2 regions of the Caballeronia sp. LZ024 genome follow, and region 1 is predicted to be linked to the other one. Evidence: predicted binding sites of a transcription regulator. Region 1 holds the regulator's gene; the other holds the start of a gene.
What was found. Region 1 encodes HrcA, which represses chaperone genes, less so after heat shock. Its sites were predicted from a motif close to TTAGCACTCNNNNNNNNNGAGTGCTAA; they were not measured.
Positions count from the first base shown of each region.

Region 1 (7,623 bases):
TGAAACTCCTTGCCGCCCGCTCGCAGGAATTCGTCGCGCACCTCGATGCCGATTTCCTCGATGGTCTCCAGGCAATCGGCCGTGAAACCCGGGCAAAACACGTCCACGCGCTTCACGCCGCCCGCGCCCAGTTCGGCGAGCGTCGGCGCCGTGTACGGCTGCAGCCATTCCGCCCGGCCAAAGCGCGACTGAAACGTCACGCGGCATTCAACGGGCGTGAGCCCGAGCGCCGCCGCGAGCAGCGAGCCCGTCCGCTGGCACTGGTCGTGATAAGGATCGCCGAGATCCATCGTGCGCTTCGGCACGCCGTGAAAACTCAGCACGAGCTTGTCGCCGGCGGCGAAGTCCGGATGTCCGTGATGACGCCAGTAATCGCGCACTTGCTCGGCGAGCGCGCCGATGTAGGCCGGATGGTCGGCGTATTGGCGGATCGTGCGGATTTCGGGCTGATTGCGAACGCGTTTGAGCGCGTTGAAGGCGTCGTCGAAGGCGGTTGCGGTCGTCGACGACGAATATTGCGGATACATCGGCACGAGCAGCACGCGCTCGGCGCCTTCCAGCTTCAGTTGATTGAGCATCGCGGGAATGCCCGGCGTGCCATAGCGCATCGCGTAATCGACGATCACGTGGTAGTCGTTCGCCGCGAACAGGCGCCGCAACTGCTCGACCTGCCGCTCGGTGTACACCCGCAGCGGCGAGCCTTCCGGCAGCCACACCTGCGCATACTTTTTCGCCGACGCGCGCGAACGGAACGGCAAAATCGCGAGCCGCAAAATCAGTTGCCACACGATTTTCGGAATCTCGACGACGCGCGGATCGGACAGGAACTGCGCGAGGTACTTGCGCACGGCGCGCGGCGTGGGCGCATCAGGCGTGCCGAGATTGATCAGCAGCACCGCGACCCGACGCGAGGCGGCGTGCTGCGAAGGCAACTCGAGATCGAAACGCATGAAGGAAGCGGCCGGATGAGCGACGTCGTGAAGTGAAGACCATTATAGCGGCGCGGCTCGCGACGCAGCATCGGCCGAACGGCCTAGTGGCGCTTGCGTGCGCGGCGGCGCAAGATCTCAGCGAGACGGCGCCGTTACTGCTGGCTGAGCGACATGGAAAGCAGCCGCGCGGTGATGTCGACGATCGGGATCACGCGGTTGTAGGCCATACGCGTCGGCCCGATCACGCCGAGCGTGCCGACGATCTTGCCGTTCACTTCGTATGGCGCCGTCACCACGCTCATTTCCTCGATCGGCACGAGATTCGACTCGCCGCCGATGAAAATCTGCACGCCTTGCGCGTGGCTCGATACGTCGAGCAATTGCAGGAGACTTGTCTTTTGGTCGAATACATCGAAAAGCTTGCGCAGCCGCGCCATATCGGACGAAAGGTCCGCCACTTCCAGCAAGTTGCGTTCGCCGGAAATCAGGAGCGTGTCGCCGGGATCGGTTTCATCCGTGCTGGCGGCCACCGCCGCGTGCATCAGCGTGGTCATGTCGCCGCGCAACTGGTCGATTTCCTCGCGAAGTCGGCGACGTACCTCGTCGAAGGAGAGACCGGCGAAGTGCGCGTTGATGTAATTCGACGCCTCGGTCAGCTGCGACGGCGAATAATCGCGCTGGGTCGCCATGATGCGGTTCTGGACGTCGCCTTCCGGCGTCACGATGATGAGCAGGATGCGCTTGTCCGACAGCCGCATGAACTCGATCTGCTTGAACATGTGGCTGCGCCGCGGGGTGAGAATCACGCCCGCGAACGACGAGAGATTCGAGAGCACGCTCGCCGCCGCCGCGACGATCTTCTGCGGCTCCTCGCCCTGCAGGCGCGTCTTGACGGCGGTGGTCATCGCCTCGTCTTCCGGCGCCTCGACCGTGAGCATGGTGTCGACGAAGACGCGATAGCCGCGCGGCGTGGGAATGCGCCCCGCCGAGGTATGCGGGCTCGCGACGAGTCCGAGCTCCTCCAGGTCCGACATGACGTTGCGGATCGTGGCCGGGCTGAGTTCGAGGCCGGAGTAGCGCGACAACGTGCGCGACCCCACCGGCTGACCTTCGGCGATGTAGCGCTCGATCAACGTCTTGAGGAGGGTTTGTGCACGTGGGTCTAGCATGGGCAAATTTTAGCTCAACGCGTCATCGTACGGCGAGCGCGCCGGCGCCTTCGCCATGACGCACCCGAATTCATGATGTGCTCCATTCTAGCCACAAACAATCCGGACGACGGACAAGCACGCGCGTGCTGAGAGCCGGGTTCGCCCACGGTTCTTTTCGACCTTCACCTATGGTGTAATGCCGGCATGGAAATAGGCCAATTCAAGACCGTCGCGCTCGTGGGGCGCACCAACACACCCGGCATCGAAGAGCCGCTGGCTTCGCTCGCCTCGCTGATCGCGAGCCAGGGCTTCGAAGTCGTGTTCGAGGCGCAGACGGCCAAGGAAGTCGGCGTGAGCGGCTATCCCGCGCTTTCGACGGCGGAAATCGGCGCGCGCGCGAATGTCGCCGTGGTGCTCGGCGGCGACGGCACGATGCTCGGTCTCGGCCGGCAGCTCGCGCCGTACAAGACGCCGCTCATCGGCGTGAACCACGGGCGGCTCGGCTTCATCACGGACATTTCCCTCGCACAGATGCGCGACCTCGTCCCGCAGATGCTCGCCGGCAGTTTCGAGCGCGAGGAGCGCACCCTGCTCGAAGCGCGCATCGTCCGCGACGGCAAGCCGATCTACCACGCGCTCGCGTTCAACGACGTCGTCGTCAACCGCAGCGGCTTTTCGGGCATGGCGGAACTGCGCGTCTCCGTGGACGGCCATTTCATGTACGACCAGCGCTCCGACGGCCTGATCGTCGCAACACCAACCGGCTCGACCGCTTACTCGCTTTCCGCCGCCGGACCGATCCTGCATCCCTCGTTGCAGGGCTTTTTGCTCGTGCCGATCGCGCCGCATTCGCTCTCGAACCGGCCGATCGTGCTGCCGGACGACTCCAAGGTCGATATCCAGATCATCGGCGGGCGCGACGTCAATGTGAACTTCGACATGCAGTCGTTCACCGCCGTCGAGCTGAACGACACGATCGAAGTGCGTCGCTCGCGTCATACGGTGCCGGTGCTGCATCCGGTCGGCTACAGCTATTTCGCGACGCTGCGCAAGAAGTTGCACTGGAACGAGCATCCGTCGCAGGAAGACGCTTCTTAAACAGCATCCAAGCCTTCATCCATGCTCCGTCATCTCTCGATTCGCGACTTCGTGATCGTCGCCGCGCTCGACCTCGAATTCGACAGCGGTTTCACGGTTTTTTCGGGTGAAACCGGCGCCGGCAAATCCATTCTGATCGACGCGCTCGCGCTCACGCTCGGCGCGCGCGGCGACGCGAGCGTCGTACGCACGGGCGAAGCGCGCGCCGACATCACCGCCGAGTTCTCGACGCACGAGGGCGTATCGCACTGGCTCGAGGAGCACGCGCTCGCGGCGGACGAGTCGGACACCGTGATGCTGCGCCGGGCCGTCGATTCGAACGGCCGCTCGCGTGCATTCATCAACGGTACGCCGGCGACGCTCACGCAGTTGCGCGAAGTCGGCGAGATGCTCGTCGACATTCACGGGCAGCACGCGCACCAACTCCTGATGCGCCCGGACGCGCAACGCGAACTCTTCGATACCCACGCGGGCCTCACGGAGACCACCGCTTCCGTCACGCGCGCCTATCGCGCGTGGCGCGAGGCCGCGCAGGCGGTCGATGCAGCGCAGAGCCGCGACCGCGAGCTGCAACTGGAGCGCGAACGGCTCGCGTGGCAACTGAGCGAATTCGACAAACTCGCGCCGCAGCCCGGCGAATGGGAGGACGTGAGCGCGGAGCATCATCGGCTGTCGCATTCGGCGAGTCTTATTGACGGCGTGCAGGGCGCGCTCGACGCGCTATCCGAATCCGACGAAGCGATGATCACGCAACTCGCCGCGATCATCTCGAAGCTGCGCGGTCTCGCCGACATCGACCCGGCGCTGTCGGACGTGCTCGCTTCGCTGGAACCGGCGGAGATCCAGTTGCAGGAAGCGTCGTATTCGCTCTCGCACTATGCGCAGCGGCTCGAACTCGACCCCGACCGGCTCGCGCAGGTCGAAAAGCGCATGGACCAGTTGCACTCGACCGCGCGCAAGTTCCGCCTGCAGCCCGAAGCGCTGCCCGAGGAACACGAAGCGCGCCGCCAGCAGCTCGCGCAGCTCGATGCCGCCGCCGACCTCGATGCGTTGCGCGCCACGGAGTCGAAAGCGAAGGACGCGTATCTGGCCGAGGCCAAGGTGCTGTCGAAGGCGCGCGCCAAGGCGGCGAAGGCACTCGGCGCGGCGGTCACGGTCGGCATGCAGGAATTGTCGATGGCGGGCGGCCGCTTCGACGTCGCGCTGGTCCCGCTCGCCGAAGGCGGCGCGAACGGGCTTGAACAGATCGAATTCCGCGTCGCGGGCCATGCGGGCGTGGCGCTGCGGCCGCTTGCGAAGGTGGCGTCCGGCGGCGAACTGGCGCGCATCAGCCTCGCGCTCGCCGTGATCGCGAGCACCGCCAGCCCCACGCCGACGCTGATCTTCGACGAGGTCGATACCGGAATCGGCGGGGGTGTCGCGGAGGTCGTGGGACGGCTGCTGCATCAGCTCGGGCGCGATCGTCAGGTGCTGTGCGTCACGCATTTGCCGCAGGTCGCGGCGCGCGGCGATCAGCACTTTCAGGTCGCGAAGGCGGGCGATTCGAATGGCGGAACCGTCAGCACGGTCACGGCGCTCGACAAGGCGAAGCGCGTCGAAGAAGTCGCGCGGATGCTCGGCGGGATCGAGATTACCGCGACGACGAGAAAGCACGCGAAGGAGATGCTGGCGGCCTGATGCGAGCGGGCGAGCGATGAATCCGGCGGATTCGCAGCCCCTCCCACCCCGATGCTCAGACACTCCTGCGAAAACCGGCGCGACCAGGTCGAACCCGCTACGTCGGTTCGCACGAAAGCGCGTCGTGCTTCGCGAACACTTCCTTCGCGGCGAAAAGACCGTTGAGCGCCGCGGGAAAGCCCGCGTACACGGCCATCTGCATGATGACCTCGACGATTTCCTCACGCGACACGCCAACGTTCAGCGCGCCCGCAATGTGAACATTCAGTTGCGGCGCCGCGTTGCCGAGCGCGGTGAGCGCCGCCACGACGGCAAGCTCCCGCGCCTTCAGATCGAGACCCGGTCTCGAGTAGATATCGCCGAACGGAAACTCGATCAATAACCGGGCAAAGTCCGGTGCGATAGCGCTCAGGCTGGCAATGACCTGCTCGCCGGCATGTCCGTCGACTTCCTTGAGTTTCGCCCAGCCCCGCACATAACGCTCGTTGTCCATTTCGTTCCTCCTGTTGAATTGAAGGACAATTTACGGCGGCCCGACTGGCTCGGCCAATACCATTTTCGTGATACTTTTTAGGTATGAATACGTCCATCGACCTTCGGCAGTTCCGTTATTTTCTGGCGGTCAGCGAAGAACTGAACGTCGGCCGCGCCGCGCAGCGTCTGCACATGTCTCAACCGCCGCTGACCCGGCAGATTCAGCAACTGGAAGATTCCCTCGGCGTGGCGCTTTTTCGGCGCAGCAAGCGCGGCGTCTCGCTGACGGAAGCGGGACTCGCGTTCCTGCCCGAAGCGAGGCGAACGCTTGCACAGGCGGAAAAGGCGGTCGCGGCGGCGCAGGCCGCGCGCCATTCCCAGGTCGGACAGTTTTCCATCGGCTACACCACCGTATTCGATCGAAGTACGATTCCCGATGTCTCGGGCGCGCTGCAGCTGGACTTTCCCGACTGGAAGATCGTCGTCAAAGGAAAGCATTCGATCCGCCTGGTGCAGGACTTGAGAAAAGGCGTCATGGACGCGGCGTTCATCGGGTTGCACACGGAGGCTCAAGGCCTGAACGTGGAGACGATTTTCGAGGAACCGCTCGTCATTGCGTTGCCCGCCGCACATCGACTCGCCAAAAAGCGCCGGCTCGACTTCGACGATCTGCGCGACGAGCCGCTCTTCTGGTTCGAGCGCCGCCTGAACCCGGGTTTCTACGATTACTGTCAGGCGTTCTTCAAGCGCGTCGGTTTCGAACCGACTACGATCGCCGAGCCGGCCGATCACCACATCCTGCTCGGGCTGATCGCGGAAGGACAGGGCATCGCGCTGGTCGCCGCGTCACTGAAAAACGTGAGGCGCAAGGGCGTGACTTTCCGCGCATTCAACGAGAAATCGCGCGGACTTTGTTCAGGTATCGCCGTCGCGTATTCGGAGCAGAACCGTTCGCCCGTCTTGCGCACGTTTCTGGAACGTGCCCGACGTGACGCGCGGCCCATCGCCGCCCCCTGACCACGCTGCGCCGCCAGGCGATCTAAACCAGCCCCGCAAACACCCGCTCCCACCACGACACCACCGCGGCCCTCTCCGCCGCCACCGTCTCCGGCTCGACCCGCGCCTTCTCCATCCCGTCGAGCCTCAGCTTGTGCTGCAGCTTGCGATACGACCGGTATGCCGCGCCAAGCGTCTCTGCCTCCTCGTCCGTCATCAATCCGCACTGCGCCGCGATCCGCAGCAGCGAAATGTTCCCGGCGTTGCGCACGAACTCGCGATGCTCGCGCGCATGCAGCAGCACCCAGTACTGCACGATGAATTCGATATCGACCATTCCGCCGCGATCGTGCTTCAAATCGAACAAGGCCGTCCGGTTCGGATGCCCGGCAAGAACCCGCTCGCGCATCGCGACGATCTCGCGCGCCAGCGCCTCTGCCTCCCGCGGCATCACCAGCACGTCCGCGCGGATCGCCTCGAACTGCTCGCCGATCGCGGCATCGCCCGCGCAATAGCGCGCCCGCGACAGCGCCTGATGCTCCCAGACCCAGGCGGTGTTGGCCGCGTCGCCTTCGCGGATCTGATAGGCGCGAAACGACTGCAGGCTCGTGACGAGCAACCCCGATTCGCCGTTCGGCCGCAGCCGCAAGTCGACGTCGAAGAGCGTGCCGGCGCCCGTCGCCGTCGTGAGCCACGTGATCAGGCGGCGCGCGAACATCGCGTAGACGTCGGAGGCGGCGTCGTCCGGGTCGTCGTAGAGAAAGATCAGGTCGAGGTCGGACGCATAGCCCAGTTCCTTGCCGCCCAGCTTTCCATACGCGATGACCGCGAACTTCGGCACCTCGCGATGCCGCTTCGGAAACTGCTTCCAGACCGTTTCGACCGTCACGTCGAGCACCGCATCCGCGAGTTCGGAGAGCCGGTCGCTCACGTGCTCGACGGTGAGCTTGCCCGCCAGATCGATCAGCAGGATGCGGAACACTTCGGCCTGATGCGCGTGGCGCAGCAGATCCATCTGCTGCTCGGCGCCGTCGGCGGCGGCGAGGCTCGCGCGCAGCGACCGCTTGAACTCGGGCCAGTCGAACGGGCTCGCGATGGCTTCGTCGTCGAGCAGTTCGTCGAGCAGTTGCGGATGGCGGATCAGATAGCCCGACGCCCAGCGCGAGCCGCCGAGCACCGACAGCACGCGGTCGAGCGCCGCCGGATATTCGGTCAGAAGCGCGAGATACGCGCCGCGTTTGCTGATCGCTTCGAGCAGATCGAAGAGACGCATGACGGTGTCGCCGCGCCGCTCG
Region 1 covers NZ_JARUXL010000001.1:470,646-478,268, reverse strand. Annotated here, with positions in the region: gene hemH (ferrochelatase) at 1-950, opposite strand, end outside; gene hrcA (heat-inducible transcriptional repressor HrcA) at 1,085-2,101, opposite strand; gene QCE48_RS02245 (NAD kinase) at 2,288-3,181, shown strand; gene recN (DNA repair protein RecN) at 3,203-4,858, shown strand; gene QCE48_RS02235 (carboxymuconolactone decarboxylase family protein) at 4,956-5,351, opposite strand; gene QCE48_RS02230 (LysR family transcriptional regulator) at 5,435-6,349, shown strand; gene glnE (bifunctional [glutamate--ammonia ligase]-adenylyl-L-tyrosine phosphorylase/[glutamate--ammonia-ligase] adenylyltransferase) at 6,372-7,623, opposite strand, start outside.

Region 2 (7,623 bases), 170 kb from region 1:
CGCGAAGGCCGACGCCGCCCGCAGCGACGCCAATTTCACCGACGAAGCCCGCCGCAACGTGACGCTCGCGCACGCGGGCGGCCTGCATGCGCGGCCGGCGGCGCGCGCCCGCGAAGCGGCGCGCGGTTTCGACGCGAAGGTCGAAGTGCGCTACGAAGGCCGCAAGGCGCCGATCGAAAGCGTCGTCGGCTTGCTGGGACTCGGCGCGGGCGAGGGCGCGACGGTCGAACTGCTTGGCATCGGCGCGCAGGCGGCGCAAGCCGTCGAAGCGGTCGCGGCGGAACTGCTGCGCGCCGCGCACGGCGAAGTGGAAGAAACGCCCGCGCGCGCCAAATCACCCGCGCCGCAGACGCTCGCGCGCACGCCGGGCCAGCCGCTCGACCCGAATACGCTCGCGGGCGTGTGCGCGGCGCCGGGCATCGCGGTCGGCAGGCTCGTGCGCTGGGACGATCAGGACATCGCGCCGCCCGAGCAGGCGAGCGCCACGTCGGCGGCGGAAAGCCGCGCGCTCGATCGCGCGATCGCAACCGTCGATGCCGAACTCGGCGAAACCGTGCGCACCGCGTCGCAACGCGGCGCGGTCGGCGAAGCGGGGATTTTCGCGGTGCATCGCGTGCTGCTGGAAGACCCGACGCTGCTCGACGCCGCGCGCGATCTGATCAGCCTCGGCAAGAGCGCGGGTTTCGCGTGGCGCGAAGCGATCCGCGCGCAGATCGTGCTGCTCGGCAAGGTGGAAGACGCGCTGCTCGCCGAGCGCGCCGCCGATCTGCGCGACATCGAAAAGCGCGTGCTGCGCGCGCTTGGGCTAACGAACACGGCGGCGCGCGCGCTGCCCGACGAAGCCGTGCTCGCCGCCGACGAATTCACGCCGTCCGATCTCTCGTCGCTCGATCGCACGCGAGTCACCGCGCTCGTGATGGCGCGCGGCGGCGCGACCTCGCACGCGGCGATCATCGCGCGGCAGATCGGCATTCCGGCGCTCGTCGCCGTCGGCGATGCGCTGCATGCCGTGCCCGAAGGCACACAGGTGGTCGTCGATGCGTCGGCGGGACGGATCGAATACGCGCCGACCGCGCTCGACGTCGAACGCGCGCGCACCGAGCGTCAGCGTCTCGCGGGCGTGCGTGAAGCGAACCGGCGTCTGTCGGGCGAAGCGGTCGCCACCCGCGACGGACGCGCGATCGAAGTCGCCGCCAACATCGCGACGCTCGACGATGCGCAAACCGCCGTCGACAACGGCGCCGACTCGGTCGGCTTGCTGCGCACGGAGCTGCTCTTCATCCACCGCGCGTCGGCGCCGACGAAGGACGAGCACGCACAGAGCTACCAGGGCATCGTCGATGCGCTGAAGGGGCGCACGGCGATCATCCGCACGCTCGATGTCGGCGCGGACAAGGAAGTCGATTACCTGACGCTGCCGCCCGAAACGAACCCGGCGCTTGGTCTTCGCGGCATCCGCCTCGCGCAAGTGCGCCCCGATCTGCTCGACGACCAGTTGCGCGGCCTGCTCGCCGTGCGGCCGTTCGGCGCCGTGCGCATCCTGTTGCCGATGGTCACCGATTCGGGCGAACTCGTGCGCCTCAGAAAGCGCATCGACGAACTCGCGCGCGAAATCGGCCGCACCGAGCCGGTCGAAGTGGGCGTGATGATCGAAGTGCCGTCGGCGGCGCTGCTCGCGGATCAACTGGCGCAACACGCCGATTTCCTCTCGATCGGCACCAACGATCTCACGCAGTACACGCTCGCGATGGACCGCTGCCAGCCCGATCTCGCCGCGCAGGCCGACGGCCTGCATCCTGCCGTGCTGCGCCTCATCAAGGCGGCGACCGACGGCGCCGCGAAGCACGGCAAGTGGGTCGGCGTGTGCGGCGCGCTCGGCGGCGATCCGGTGGCGGTGCCGCTGCTCGTCGGCCTGGGCGTGACCGAACTGTCGGTCGATCCGGTCTCGGTGCCGGGCATCAAGGCGCGCGTGCGCAATCTCGATTACCCGCTGTGCCGTCAGCGCGCCGAGGATGCCCTCGCGCTCGAATCGGCGCAGGCAGTAAGAGCAGCAAGCCGCGAAATCTGGCCGCTGGACTAACGTCCGTCCGGCGCGGGGTTTCGCGTCCCGAAATCAAACCCAGCAACGACAAGACCACTATTAATTGGAGAACCCGATGGACGCCAACCCGTTTGCAAAGATGCAGCGACTAGGTCGCGCGCTGATGCTGCCGATTGCCGTGCTGCCCGTGGCCGGCCTTCTGCTGCGTCTCGGCCAGCCCGATGTTTTCAACATCAAGATGATCGCCGACGCCGGCGACGCCATCTTCACGAATCTGCCGCTCCTGTTCGCGATCGGCGTGGCGGTCGGTTTCGCGAAGGACAACAACGGCACGGCGGGTCTGGCGGGCGCGATCGGTTATCTGATCGAGATCGCGGTGATGAAGGACATCGATCCGAAGCTCAACATGGGCGTGCTCTCGGGGATCGTCGCGGGTTCGGTCGCGGGCTATCTCTATAACCGCTACAAGGACATCAAGCTGCCCGAGTACCTCGCGTTCTTCGGAGGGAAACGCTTCGTGCCGATTGTGACGGGCGTCGCGTGTCTGATGCTCGGCATCGTGTTCGGCTATATCTGGCAGCCGGTGCAGCATGCGATCGACGCGGCCGGCCTCTGGCTCACGACGGCGGGCGCGCTCGGCACCTTCGTGTTCGGCGTGCTGAACCGCATCCTGCTGGTGACGGGTCTGCATCACATCATCAACTCGCTTGCGTGGTTCGTGTTCGGCACGTTCACGCCGGCCGGCGGCGCGCCGGTGACGGGCGACCTGCACCGCTTCTTCGCAGGCGACCCGACCGCGGGCGGCTTCATGACGGGCTTCTTCCCGGTGATGATGTTCGGCCTGCCGGCGGCGTGTCTCGCGATGTTCCACGAGGCGCCGAAGGATCGCCGCGCGATCGTCGGCGGCCTGCTGTTCTCGATGGCGCTCACCTCGTTCCTGACGGGCGTGACCGAGCCGATCGAATACACCTTCATGTTCCTCGCGCCGGTTCTCTACGCGATCCACGCCGTGCTGACGGGCCTCTCGCTCGCGATCTGCTCGGCGCTCGGCATTCATCTGGGCTTCACGTTTTCGGCCGGCGCGATCGACTACGCGCTGAATTACGGCCTGTCGACGCGCGGCTGGATGGCGATCCCGATCGGCATCGTCTACGGTTTCCTGTACTACGGCCTGTTCCGCTTCTTCATCCGCAAGTTCAACATGGCGACGCCGGGCCGCGAACCCGCGACGACCGATGCCGAAACCGCGTCGACGGAAAGCGCAGGCGGCTACGTCTCGCCGACGTTGGCGCCCGCAGCGGCTTCGACGCGCGCGGCCCGCTATATTGCGGCGCTCGGCGGCGCGTCGAACCTGACGCTCGTCGATGCGTGCACGACGCGCCTGCGTCTGTCGGTGGCGGATTCGGAAAAGGTGTCGGAAGCGCAGTTGAAGACGGTCGGCGCGCGCGGCGTGCTGAAGCGCGGCGCGACGAACGTGCAGGTGATCATCGGGCCGGAAGCGGACCTGATCGCCGATGAAATCCGCTCGGAACTCGAGCATTCGTCGACACGCGGCGCCACGCCGGCTTCATCGGCGCCGGCTGCCGTGGCTGCGGCTCCGGCGGCGGTTGGCGCGAGCGAGCAAGGCCCGCTCGATCCGGACCCGGCGCGCTGGCTCGCCGTGTTCGGCGGCGCGACCAACGTGTCTTCGCTCGATGCCATCGCGGCGACGCGCCTGCGCGTGGTCGTGCGCGATCCGTCGGCGGTGGATCGTCAGCGGCTCTCGACGCTCGACGTCGCGTGGGTCTCGGCCGATACGTTCCACATCGTCGTCGGAACGGCTGCCGAGCGCTATGCGCGACAACTGGCGACGCGTCTGCAAGGCAACGGCGGCGGCGCGGCGCCTCTGCCGGCCTGACGCGCGCACACGTTCACGCATGACGGAAACGGCGCCTTCGGGCGCCGTTTTTTCATTCGCGGCGCGCAACGTCGGGCACGCAAAAAAGCCCGCCGTCTTTCGACGGCGGGCTTTGCGGTACTGCGTCAGTCAGACGTCAAGCGTAGTCGTGCAACGCCGCCTTCATCTTCTTCATCGCGCTCGCTTCGATCTGGCGAATCCGCTCCGCCGAGACGCCGAACTCGTCGGCCAGTTCATGCAGCGTCTTGCCGCCCGATCCGTCGTCCTGCACGTCGAGCCAGCGCGCCTTGATGATGCGGCGGCTGCGATCGTCGAGCGATTCGAGCGCGTCCGACAAGCCGTCGCTTTGCAGCTTGTCGAACTGGCGCGCGGCGATCACGTTGGTCGGCTCGTTGTTCGAGTCGGCGAGATACGCGATGGGCGCGAAGGCTTCCTCGCCATCTTCGACCTGGCCTTCGAGCGCGATGTCGCCGCCCGACAGACGCGTTTCCATCTCCGCGACTTCCTCGCGCTTCACGTTCAGCTCTTTCGCGAGTCCTTCGATCTCGTCCGGCGTGAACGCGGCGAGGCCGGTCTTGCGGCTGCGCAGGTTGAAGAACAGCTTGCGTTGCGCCTTGGTGGTCGCGACCTTCACCGTGCGCCAGTTGCGCAGGATGTATTCATGGATCTCGGCCTTGATCCAGTGCATCGCATACGACACGAGGCGCACATTCTGCGCGGGGTCGAAGCGCTTCACTGCCTTCATCAAGCCGATGTTGCCTTCCTGGATCAGGTCTGCGTGCGGCAGGCCGTAGCCCAGGTAATTGCGGGCGATCGACACGACGAGGCGCAGGTGCGACAGCACGAGCTGACGCGCCGCTTCGAGGTTGCCGTTCTCGCGGAATTCGGTGGCGTACTGACGTTCCTCCGACGGCGACAGCATCGGAATCCGGTTCACAGCCGAAATATAGGCGTCGATATTGCCGATCTGGCCGGTCAGCATCGACGACTGTGCGTACGTCAGCGCGCCTGCCGATGCGGCCTTGGCCGGCGCCGAGCTCACGACATTCGGAAGGGTCATCGCATTGGTCACGCTCATAAGCTCCTTATCAACAAAAAACCCGGTGCGAAAATTCGCAGCGAGTCACCACGATATTAGCACTCCAGTCCAGTGAGTGCTAAGGATTAGAGCGTCGACTTGTGTGGGAGTTCCCACAAAAGCTATCAAAAATCAAGCCCTGATAGGGCGCATATTACAGTTAATTAAACAGTCATTTTTACCGCGAAGCGCCTCGGGGATTTGGTGGCGTTCGCACGAATTACCGTGGTTCGCCCCATCGACGAAACTTAATTCAGCCTTTCAGCGAAACGAAACACAATTCAAGCACAATTCCGCGATCATCTCTAAAATACGCCAGTGGCCGTCCGAGCGGTCGGTGATCGAAAACCAGTGTCGGGGTGTTCATGCAAAAGAAAAAATGCGCCTGGCTGAATCGTTTCCTGCAATGCGCCGCATTCGCGGCATGTGCGTGCGCGTCGGCGGGCGCGCACGCTGACCGGTTTGGTGTGCAGATTGCGGGCGGCTATTCCGACCGGCAGATCTGGAAAGCCGATCTGGGTCTCGTCTGGGACCCGGAATGGAAGTGGTGGGAGATCGGCGGGTATCACTTCACGATGGTCGGCGAGGGGCATATCTCGTACTGGCATCCGACCCTCGACTACACGGTCAATCCGGACATCTGGGAAGTCGGCATCACGCCCATGTTCCGGTTCATCAAGAGTTCGGGCAACTTCCGGCCTTTCATCGAAGCGGGCGTCGGCGTCCGGGTGCTGTCGCACACGCGCATCACGCCGTTTTTCGCGATGGGAAGCGCGTTCGAATTCGCCGACGTGGTCGGCATCGGCGCGATTTTCGGCTCCCGTCAGAGCTACCAGGCGGGCTTCCGGTTTCAGCACGTGTCGAACGCCGGTATCAAAGAGCCGAATCCTGGTATAAATTTCAGCCAGCTCTATCTGCAGTACAACTTCTGACGGGGAACGCGTGCATCGGTTCCTTGCCGCAAGGGGAATCGACAGATGCCGGCAAAAACTATCGAGGCGATCCGCGGTCTCGAACGCGACCGCTTCCGGGCGATGGTCGAAGGCGACGGCGAGACGCTCGACGCGCTCCTCGCCGACAACGTCAGCTACGTGCACACGAACGGCAAGCGTGAGACGAAACGCCAGTTCATCGACGCGATCACGGCCGGCCGCCGTCGCTACCGGCAAATCGAGATTCAGTCGCAGGACGTGATGCCGGCCGGGCGCGACACGTGTCTCGTGTCGGGGCGCGCGCTGATCGAGATGGAATCGAAGAACGGCGCGCTGCTGTTTCCGATCGCCTACACCGCGGTCCACATTCAGAACTCCGGGCATTGGCAGCTGCTCGCCTTGCAGGCGACGCGGGTGGCGCTCGAATAGCCGTCGCGCCGCCTGCGCCGTTGCCTTCGATTGCGCTACACCGCCACGGCCTCGCTCTGCGCTTCCTGCACGCTCGTCCAGCGCGCCCGATTCACCGCGCTCACGATCGCATCGACGACGGCCAGCGCCGCGTTCGCATTCACCGCGACGCCGAAGCGCATCGGCTCGTCGCCCACGCGGCATCCGACGAACACCGCCGTCTCGCCGCTCGCCGTGCTGGCCGTCTCGAACGACGACACCTGCGCCGCGACGCCGAGCGCCTCTGCCACGGTTTGCGCATAAGACTCGCCGGACGCGGCGGCGGAGGCCGGCGGAATCTTCACGTCGCGTCCGCGAACCCGCAGCGTCGCCGCGCCGATACGTGAGACCGGACCGGCCACGTCGAAATATTCGCGCCGGAACAACGCGCAGACCGCTTCGCCGGACACTTCCTCGCCCGACGCATCCGCGACCGCCTGCACGGCGTGGCTGAACGCGATCTGCACGCGGCGCGGCGGCGTGAAGCCCAGGCCGCGTTCGAGCAGATACGTCGCGCCGCCCTTGCCGGACTGGCTGTTCACGCGGATCACGGCGTCGTAGCTGCGGCCGAGATCGGCGGGATCGATCGGCAAATAGGGCACTTCCCACACCGTGCCGGGCTCGCGCTGCGCGAAGCCCTTTCGGATCGCGTCCTGATGCGATCCCGAAAACGCCGTGAACACGAGATCGCCCGCATACGGATGGCGCGGATGCACCGGAATCTGGTTGCAGCGCTCGACGACGCGCCGCACGCCGTCGATGTCCGAGAAGTCGAGGCCCGGATCGATGCCTTGCGTGTAGAGATTCAACGCGAGCGTGACGAGATCGACGTTGCCGGTGCGCTCGCCGTTGCCGAAGAGACACCCTTCGACGCGTTCCGCGCCCGCGAGCATCGCCAGTTCCGCGGCGGCAACGGCCGTGCCGCGGTCGTTGTGCGGATGCACCGAGAGGACGATGCTGTCGCGATAGCCGAGGTTCTTGTCCATCCACTCGACCTGGTCCGCGAACACGTTGGGCATCGCGGCTTCGACGGTCGCGGGCAGGTTCACGATCATTTTGTGATCCGGCGTCGGGCGCCACATTTGCGCGACGGCGTCGCAGACTTCGCGCGCGAACGAAAGCTCCGTCATGCTGAACGTTTCCGGCGAATACTGATACGTCCAGTGCGTACCGGGCCGCGCGGCGGCGCATTCCTTGATGATGCGCGTGCCCTCGACGGCCAGCGCCT
Region 2 covers NZ_JARUXL010000001.1:299,882-307,504, forward strand. Annotated here, with positions in the region: gene ptsP (phosphoenolpyruvate--protein phosphotransferase) at 1-2,080, shown strand, start outside; gene nagE (N-acetylglucosamine-specific PTS transporter subunit IIBC) at 2,157-3,938, shown strand; gene rpoH (RNA polymerase sigma factor RpoH) at 4,075-5,010, opposite strand; gene QCE48_RS01465 (acyloxyacyl hydrolase) at 5,382-5,948, shown strand; gene QCE48_RS01470 (nuclear transport factor 2 family protein) at 5,994-6,377, shown strand; gene leuA (2-isopropylmalate synthase) at 6,413-7,623, opposite strand, start outside.
Region 2: the regulator HrcA is predicted to act here: its motif matches at 5,073-5,099, upstream of rpoH (RNA polymerase sigma factor RpoH).